Regions from separate parts of the Caldanaerobius polysaccharolyticus DSM 13641 genome, predicted to be linked through region 2. Evidence: riboswitches for the same ligand, from Rfam matches in the RefSeq annotation. Region 2 holds a riboswitch; each other region holds the start of a gene.

Region 1 (3,241 bases), on a different contig from region 2:
TTAAATGGAGACAGCACAGGGGTTGCTGCTATCACAATGGTTTTATCCATCATGGTGGGATAAGTAACAGCCCACTCCAGCGCTTGCATTCCTCCCATAGAACCACCTATGACGGCTTTTAAATGGGATATCCCAAGATAGTCCAACAGTATTTTCTGCACCCTGACCATATCCCTTATATTGATTTCAGGGAAGTCAGAAGCGTATGGTTTTCCTGTTCGAGGGTTAATAGACGATGGGCCTGTGGTACCTTGGCATCCTCCCAGGACGTTGGAGCAGATCACGCAGTATTTTTCAGTGTCAATGTACTTGCCTGGCCCTATGAGTCCATCCCACCAACCTGGTTTTTTGTCGTCCTCTGAATACCTGCCAGCAGCATGGCTGTCCCCTGACAAGGCGTGTAGTACAAGCACGATGTTGTTTTTGTATATATCAGGTTTTCCGTATACCTCATATGCTATTGTGAGCTCATCAAAGGTGTAGCCGCTTTCAGTGGTAAAAGCAATTTCGTCCTTAGTGAGGTGGAGGTACCTCTTTTTTACGATCATGGGCTTCACCCCTGGGATGCTCTTAATGCCTGATCCAGGTCTTCGATTATATCGTCTATGTCTTCTATGCCTATGGATAACCTTACCGTATCCGCTGTAATGCCTGATGCCAGTTGTTCTTCCTCTGAAAGCTGCTGATGAGTTGTACTGGCAGGATGTATGACAAGGGATTTGGCGTCACCTACGTTGGCTAGGTGGGAGAACAGCTTAACGCTGCTTATAAATTTTTTGCCTGCTTCCAGTCCCCCTTTTATTCCAAAAGTGAAAACAGAACCACAACCTTTTGGCATGTATTTTTGAGCCAAGTTATGGTATTTGTTGTCAGGTAATCCTGGGTAATTTACCCAATTTACATAAGGGCTTTTGTAAAGGTATTCGGCGACTTTCTGAGCGTTATCACAATGCCTCTGCATCCTCAACGATAACGTCTCAAGCCCTTGCAGCAACAAAAAGGCATTAAATGGGCTCAAACACGCTCCTATATCTCTCATAAGATGCACCCGCGCTTTTACAATATAAGCGCTTTTGCCAAAGCTCTTGGTATAGCTTAAGCCATGATAGCTTGGGTCAGGTTCTACCAATTCGGGGAATTTACCGTTATCCCAGTTGAATTTGCCTGAATCCACGATGACGCCGCCTATAGAAGTCCCGTGACCGCCGATAAATTTCGTGGCAGAATGCACGACTATGTCTGCTCCAAATTCAAAAGGTCTGCATAAGTAAGGGGTGGCAAATGTATTGTCTATTATCAACGGTATGTGGTTTTCATGGGCGATCTGAGCATAGGTTTCTATATCAAAAATATCTGTTTTGGGATTGCCGATGATCTCACCGAATATGGCTTTAGTTCGCTCATTTATGGCATTTTTTACTTCCTCAGGTCTTTCTGGGTCTACAAATACCGTTTTAATGCCAAATTTAGGCAATGTATTCGCTAGAAGAGTGTGGGTGCCCCCGTACAGGTTGGTGGAGGCTACGATTTCGTCTCCTGCTGAAGCGATGTTGAGTATTGAAAGAGTGATAGCTGCCATCCCTGAAGAGGTAGCAAGAGCTCCTACACCGCCCTCCAAAGCGGCTATTCTCTTTTCAAAGACGTCTACCGTTGGATTCATAATTCTTGTATATATATTGCCCTCTTCCTTTAAACCGAAGAGGTTTGCTGCGTGCTCTGGGCTGTTGAACACGTACGATGTAGTCTGATAGATAGGCACGCTCCGAGAACCGGTAGTTGGATCGGGTTTTTGCCCTGCGTGCAATGCCAGTGTGTCAAATTTCATAGAGCAGATTCCTCCTTATAATTGTAAAATAGGCATTAAAAAACCTCTTCTAATGAGAAGAGGGCGCATACTCTATGTACCCCCTCTCATCTCTCAAAACTCATCGTTTTGCAGGAATTGGCACCAGTCGCACCAACGTGCCGGTTGCCGGGCTTCATCGGGCCAGTCCCTCCGCCACTCTTGATAAGAGGTTTTTTTACTGATTATTTTATTTTTTAATTACGGAAATTATAGCATACAAATTGAATTAACGCAATAGCCAAAATTTAATGGTAAAAAATATTGCATTTTTATTCATTAGCGAGTATAATGTAATAAACGATGAATTATTATACATAATAATTATTAATTATGCGAAAATGATGTCCTTTGTCCCTGTATTGACGTCTATTTTATGTATAAATATTAAATCAAAAGTTATTGTATTGAAACAGAGATTGTTATACAATTTATAGGAAGTAAAAAAGAAAGGGGGGTAGATATGATAAAAGCAAGCGTCGTAGGAGCTTCTGGATATACAGGGGTAGAGCTTATAAGGTTACTGGCTTTGCATCCCGAAGTAGAGATCGTAAGCGTTACGTCTTATAACTATAAAGATAAAGACTACAGCGATCTGTATCCCAGTTTAAAAGGGTATGTGGGTATGAAATTTGAAGAATTACATAAAGAAGACATTATAAAAAAATCCGATGTGATTTTCTCGGCGCTGCCCAATGGCCATGCCCATGAACTGGCCAATGAGGTTGTAGCAAAGCATAAAAAGCTCATAGATTTAAGTGCAGATTTTCGCTTTAATGACTTTTCTGTATACGAGAAGTGGTATGGACCTGTTCCTCCTATTGACCAGCGGATAAAGAGAGTATATGGCCTTCCGGAGATACACAGGCTAGAGCTGAAAGGGGCCAACGTAGTGGCTAACCCTGGATGCTATCCCACCAGTGTGATATTGGGACTGGCTCCTGGGCTAAGGTGCGGGCTTATAAAAGCGGAAGGTATAATCATTGATTCTAAATCGGGGGTATCTGGTGCAGGTCATAATCCAACCCTCAATAACCTGTACACAGAATGCAATGAGAGCGTAAAGGCCTATGGCGTTACACATCACAGGCATACGCCAGAGATTGAACAGGAGTTAAGTTATCTTTCAGGAAACGATGTTAAAGTGACTTTTATACCTCATCTTGTGCCTATGACAAGAGGAATTTTGAGCACCATCTATTGTGATATAAAAGATGACGTTACATTATCTACGGTAAGAGAGGCTTACAGGGAATTTTACAGCAAAGAATTTTTCGTCAAGGTACTGGATGAAGGGCAGTTTCCCCGTACAAAGGATACCTATGGGTCAAACAACTGCCATATCGGTTTGGCATACGATGAGCACACGGGTAAGCTTATTATAATATCTGCTATAGA
Region 2 (3,241 bases):
TATTATGCGAAGGCCAAAGTCTTGGCATGCGATTTTTAAGCTGTCGCTGACAGATCCGTAAGGTGGCCTAAACAGGGTAACCTTTTGACCTGTTATTTTGTGAATTAAAAGCGAAGAACGCCATAACTCCCTTTTTATTTCTTCCTGTGACATCTTGGCCATATCTCCATGGCTATAGGAATGAGTGCCGATTTCGAACCCGTTGTCGGCTATCAGTTTGACGAGGCCAGGATTTTTTTCGACATTTTCACCGGTTAAAAAGAACGTGGCTTTAGCGTTGTATTGTTTTAATATTTCAATGTATTTTGCGGTATAGGCGTAGCTGGGCCCATCGTCAAAAGTGATGGCGATGTTGTTTTCACTATTTGGGTGCGAACCTAATAATTTAGGTATTTGCTGTAACCTTGGCCCAAACATTAGCTCTCTTAACTTTGCCTCATCATCGGGTGTTGCGCTCTTTTCCTTAGGTATTTCCACTTTTTTCAGAGGGATTGCTTTTTCCTCCTCTTTGACATTGTTTATTACCGGCATATTGCTTGGATTTTGAGAAATCCTCTGAGAGGATGAGGTGATGCCTAAGGTAAATAGCAACAATAGAATTACGGTGATTTTCTTTATCATTGTAACACTCTCCAGTAGTTTGCCTTTCTGATGAGATTATATCAAAACAGCCTGCTAAATGAGTTAAGGCAATATTATTATTGTGTTACAAATGTATTAAATAGCTGTTATTATGGTATTTTTCAGCCCATAGTGATATAATAAGTTAGCGTTGTAATTCCACTAGGGGTGCTCGCAAGAGCTGAGAGAAAGGTGCGTCCTTAATGCTAATAGAGATGTGGTTAAATTGATAGATATATGATAAAATTGTAGTGATAGGAGGGATCGCCATGGAGGTTAAAGTGGAGAGTTTTCAATTAGACCATAGAACTGTCAAAGCTCCGTATGTGAGAAAAGCCGGGCGGTTGGTGGGACCTAAAGGCGATGTGATAGCTAAATACGATATAAGGCTTGTTCAGCCCAATATGGATGCAATACCCACAGGGGGGCTTCATACCCTGGAGCATTTGTTTGCTGTTTATTTCAGGGATTACATGGAAGGTATAATAGATATATCGCCTATGGGTTGTCGTACAGGATTTTATATGATCAAATTCGGCGATACGCCGGAAAAGGAAATTGAAGGTGTGTTGAAAAAGGTCCTGGAAAGGATTATAAACACAAAGGAAGAAGAAGTACCAGCTACCAACGAAGTTCAGTGCGGCAATTACAGAGATCACTCTTTATTTACCGCTAAAGAATACGCCAAAGAAGTGCTTGAAAAGTTGCAATAAAAAGTTTATACTTTAATGAGACAATTGAATATAAAAGCTACTCTTATCGAGAGCGGTGGAGGGACTGGCCCGATGAAACCCGGCAGCCGGCACATAAGTGCGTCTGGTGCCAAATCCTGCAGGGAAACCTGAGAGATGAGAGGATAGCTTTGCAAGAAAAAGCTCTCTTCATCATCGAAGGGAGCTTTTTTAAATAATAAATTCTTTCAGGAGGTTTTGCGATGAGGATTGGAGTGGGGCTTTTAGGTTTTGGCACGGTGGGTTCAGGGGTATACAGGCTTGTTGAACTGAGAAAGCAAAACATGAGAGATAAAATGGGATGTGATGTATTTGTAAAAAAAGTACTGATAAGAGATCCTAAGAAAACAAGAGCCGTGCCATTAAACGACAGTTTATTTACCACAATAGCCGATGATATTCTCTCGGATGATGGTGTAAATTTAGTAGTAGAAGCTATTGGTGGCGTTTACCCTGCGAGAGAATACGTGGAGAAGGCTATAAAGAGCGGGAAGGATGTAGTAACAGCCAACAAAGAATTAATAGCAAAACATGGTAGAGAGCTTTTGCAATTGGCCAAGTCCTATGGGGTGGATTTAAGGTATGAAGCTACAGTGGCGGGAGCTATACCGGTGATACGTCAGGTAAGGCGTTTTAAAATCACCGACGAGATTGATTACATAGGAGGTATATTAAATGGCACGTGCAACTATATACTTACGCAGATGGAACTCAATAAATGGGATTATGGTACAGCCCTTAAAGAAGCCCAGCGCTTAGGATATGCCGAAAGCGATCCATCTTATGATGTACAGGGTTACGATTCGCTGTTTAAACTTATGATACTCATAAGGGAGGTGTTTGACATTGATATGGATGTAAAAGACATAGAGGTAGAAGGTATAGCCGGTATTTCTAAGAAAGATGTAGAAAAGGCCAAAGCAAGAGGTCAAAGGATTAAACTCTATGCGTGGGCTAAAAAGAATGGCGATGAAATAAATGCAGGCGTTAAGCCGGAGTTTTTTCCTGTTAACAGCCTTTTTGGACAGGTAAACGGGGTAGAAAATGCTGTAGTGATAAAAGGGGATGGTTTTGGACAGCAGTTTTTTGTAGGATATGGAGCCGGACAGATGCCCACAGGTGACGCAGTGCTTTCTGATATAGTGGATATTTTGGGCAAGTACGAGCGTACTGCAAAGGGATAAATGTTGCAATCCCTTTATTTTTTTTGTAATATATATGTAAAAGATCAGACAACGTTTACTGCAAAGGGGGTAATCCATATTGTAAATATAAAAACTATAGCTAAAGAGGCAGGGGTCTCGGTTTCTACGGTTTCTAAGGTGATAAATGGATACGAAGACATAAGCGAACAAACCCGGGAAAAAGTTATGGAGGTAATAAAACGTTTTAATTACCAGCCCAATCAGATTGCCCGGGTATTGTGTACCAAAAAGTCCTGGCTTATCGGATTGCTTTACGATGTCTGGAGGGATTATGAGAACGAATTTTTTAATGAAATAATAATGAGCTTTAAGCGTACTGTGGAAGAGCAAGGGTATAATATACTCTTTTTAAATGTGTACAAGATTAAAAAGGAAAACATATCTTATGTCAGTTATTGTGAACAGTACAGCTTAAATGGGATTTTGGTAATTGGGTTTAAGGATGACGATCCGTATATAAAAGAGCTTATCGTCAGGGAAATACCTTGTATAGGCATAGATATTCCTATAAGTGGGAAAAAGTGCGGCTATGTAACCTCTGACAATTACGGTGGCGTTATAAAGGCAGTGGATTACCTGGTACAACTGGGACATAAAAAGATCGGCTTAATAAACGGCGCTGCGGATATATACCCTGCAAAGGAACGTTATAAGGGCTTTATGTACGCTATGAAAAAGCATAAT
Region 3 (3,241 bases), on a different contig from region 2:
ACCATTATTATAAGTATCACTATGGTAGCGACCAATACATCTGTTTGGAATCTCATATACCCGTACCTTATGGCCAGGTCTCCTAGCCCTCCTCCACCGATGGCTCCTGCCATGGCGGAGTAACCTATGATGTTTATTACGGTCAACGTTATGCCTAATACCAGCGACGACCTGGCTTCAGGTAGCAGTACTTTGAATATGATCTGGGGGATGGACGCGCCCATGGAGAGAGATGCTTCTATTACGCCCCAGTTTACTTCTAGTAGAGAACTCTCTATCACCCTGGCTACAAAAGGAGTTGCAGATAAAGCCAGGGGCACGATAGCCGCGGTGGTACCTATGGTAGTGCCCACAATAAAGCGGGATATAGGAAATATAGCTATCATCAGTATAATAAAAGGCACGGACCTGGCCGTATTGATGATAACTCCCAGCACACTGTTGAGGCGAGGTTTCTCCCATATGTTGCCTTTTCGAGTTATTACCAGGATAATCCCCAGTGGTGCTCCAAAGAGAACGGCAAAAAGAGTTGAGAAAAACACCATGTATACGGTTTGGATCAAAGAGGGAGCTATGATTTGGTACAGATTTACGAACTCATTTATTATGCTGTTCATCGGTTAACACCTCTACCTTTAGGCCCTTTTCTTTTAAGTATTGGAGGGAAGAGGAGACCCCCTCAGCATCGCCTGATACCTTTACAAGAAGCTTACCTATGGATATGTCCTTGACGTTGTCAATAGTTCCTCTGATTATGTTGACGTCCACGCCGTATTTTCTGATCATGTTAGATATTACCGCTTCTGATGTAGCAGTACCCGTAAAACTGATTTTTATAAATTTTTCTCCGGGTTTTTCTAAAATCTTTATGTCTTCGGGCAGATTAGCGGTTATATCTTCAATAAATGCCCTGGTGGTCTGCGTTGAAGGATTGGTAAACAGATCTACTACATCTGCTTGCTCTATTATCTTTCCGTTCTCGATGACGGCTACTTCATCGCAGATTTCCTTTATGACGTCCATTTCGTGGGTGATGACTATGATTGTTATGCCGAACTTTTTGTTGATCTCCTTCAGCAGCTTGAGTATAGACCTGGTCGTCATGGGATCCAATGCGGACGTGGCTTCGTCGCTTAGAAGTAAGCGGGGGTGATTGGCCAATGCCCTGGCTATACCTACTCTTTGCTTTTGTCCGCCACTTAATTGGGAAGGATAACTATAAGCTTTTTCTTCTAAGTCCACCAGGCGCAACAGCTCATGTACCCTGTCCTTTATCTTGTCCTTAGGGTAATTGGCTATCCTAAGGGGGAAGGCCACGTTTTCGTAGACGGTAGCGTTGGACAACAGGTTAAAGTGCTGAAAAATCATCCCTATTTTTTTGCGCATCTCCCTCAGTTGTTTTTTATCCAGCGCTGTGATGTCTATATCGTCGATATATATACGGCCTTTTGTAGGTTCTTCAAGCCGATTTATACATCTTACCAATGACGATTTGCCGGCGCCGCTTAGACCTATTATACCGAATATGCTTCCGTCTTTGATAGTGAGGCTTATGTCGTCTAATGCTACAACTTTTTGACCACCGGTGTCGTATACTTTAGATAAGTTCTGGATTTTTATCATTTCGTTCACCCGTCTTTCCGCATCAAAAAAACCTCTTCGAGAGAGGCTTTACTCTCTCATCTTTCAGGGAGATCCCTGCAGGATTTGGCACCGTGCTTAAAGCCGGTTGCCGGGCTTCATAGGGCCAGTCCCTCCACCACTCTCGATAAGAGTTCTCACTATTTAGATAGATTTTATATAGATTTATGGTACAAGTATATTAAAAATTATTTAATATGTCAACATAAAATTTATTTAAAAAATAGTGTTTTTATTGACTCGAACACAAGTTCGATATATAATATACCTGAGGTGGTAAGGAGTGTTAAACTTTCCTGTAAAAGCCGATGAAATATGCGCGGTGGTGCCAGAACCCTGTAAAGGAAGGGCTTGCGTCAAGATTATAGACAATAACGGAACAGGGTATACGGTACCTTGCAGGGTTGTTTATGTTCTCAAATACATGGCGTGGTATTTTGCCAGGGATTTGAGTGCTCTGAGAGTCGAGTGTAGCAATATAACGGGAAAAAAGCTATACCTACCCATACCTTTTAGCAGAGACATAATAATGGTTCCCCTTAAAATGCGCGGGGAACGTGGCATAGGTGAAAAGACAGGATATATAAATTACTGCCAGGTGGATATGGCTAGACTTAAGGGCCAAACTATATACCTGCGTAGCGGTGTACATATAGATTCTTGCAATTCTGCGGATACGGTGTACAGGCATTTAAAAGCTGCTGAAACTGTTCTTTACCATATGTTCGGCCGTGATGTTGTTGTCAGAGAAAAAAGCAGAAGTTACATTTGTCCCCTGTACTTGTAGACCATCTTTACGGGATGATAGGATTGTTTAGCTCTCCTCAACCCGGGTATACCCATATCCTGCTCTCTATTGATATAAGGTATGGAAGCCCATGCGGTCTCTGCGAAGCATTGGTTTATAAAGGCATATAGATCAGGTATATCCGGGTTGGCCTTTTCTATATGCACTACGGCTGTATCAGGGTTGAGCAATTCGCCAAAGGTATAACCTTGTATTTCTCCTTGTATTTTTACTACAATACCTTTTACATCGAATATTTCGTAATTTTCAAAAAAGGTCTTTATAGAGTGAAATTCCTCCAATAGGCCAGGGTTTTGCTGGAGGTCTTTGTCCTCAAGCCACTTTTCTGTAAAGCTCAAACATTCTGCGACATGATTTTTGCTTAGGTTTTCCACAGTGTAATTGTACAGCTTTTTAAAGCGGTTTACGTGGTTTTTCTTCGAATGGTATTTTCGCCCGGATAAGTTTATGAGGTCACTGGTGTTGTACACGTAGTCGCTGTTGTCCTCGTCTAGGACCATGTTCACATTAAAAAGTTCTTTTATTTTTTTTGCCATATGTTCTGGAAAACGCTCAAAGAATACGCTTAATCCTTCTTTGGCGTATCGTTCCCATAATTTTTCAAGGGCTTTTATGGTGTTGGATTCATCGCCTACTGGGGGCAGTATGGTGATGGCGTCTTTTTGAGATACAAGGCAAAGGCAATCTTGAATTACTTCGTAGTGAAGGTTGTAGCGGTGATTCCACATATAAAGGTTTGTAAAGGTGTATTCGGAGATCTGCGGAGGGTATTTTTTGAAGAAAAAATCCAGG

The links. A riboswitch is a leader RNA that binds a small molecule or an ion and turns the genes downstream of it on or off. The one in region 2 is predicted to bind S-adenosylmethionine.
Region 1: it holds a riboswitch for S-adenosylmethionine, as region 2 does, so the genes downstream of both, CALPO_RS0101950 (homocysteine synthase) here and CALPO_RS13640 (homoserine dehydrogenase) in region 2, are expected to answer to the same signal.
Region 3: it holds a riboswitch for S-adenosylmethionine, as region 2 does, so the genes downstream of both, CALPO_RS0104220 (methionine ABC transporter ATP-binding protein) here and CALPO_RS13640 (homoserine dehydrogenase) in region 2, are expected to answer to the same signal.

What each region holds. Positions count from the first base shown of each region.
Region 1 is NZ_KE386494.1:205,558-208,798, reverse strand. Features, by position in the region: gene metX (homoserine O-acetyltransferase MetX) at 1-548, opposite strand, end outside; gene CALPO_RS0101950 (homocysteine synthase) at 554-1,825, opposite strand; SAM riboswitch class I at 1,909-2,015, opposite strand; gene argC (N-acetyl-gamma-glutamyl-phosphate reductase) at 2,307-3,241, shown strand, end outside.
Region 2 is NZ_KE386495.1:360,304-363,544, reverse strand. Features, by position in the region: gene CALPO_RS13645 (polysaccharide deacetylase family protein) at 1-621, opposite strand, end outside; gene CALPO_RS0108160 (S-ribosylhomocysteine lyase) at 891-1,334, shown strand; SAM riboswitch class I at 1,375-1,476, shown strand; gene CALPO_RS13640 (homoserine dehydrogenase) at 1,556-2,536, shown strand; gene CALPO_RS0108150 (LacI family DNA-binding transcriptional regulator) at 2,540-3,241, shown strand, end outside.
Region 3 is NZ_KE386494.1:665,021-668,261, reverse strand. Features, by position in the region: gene CALPO_RS0104225 (methionine ABC transporter permease) at 1-617, opposite strand, end outside; gene CALPO_RS0104220 (methionine ABC transporter ATP-binding protein) at 598-1,623, opposite strand; SAM riboswitch class I at 1,677-1,775, opposite strand; gene CALPO_RS0104215 (hypothetical protein) at 1,925-2,428, shown strand; gene CALPO_RS0104210 (DUF2156 domain-containing protein) at 2,404-3,241, opposite strand, start outside.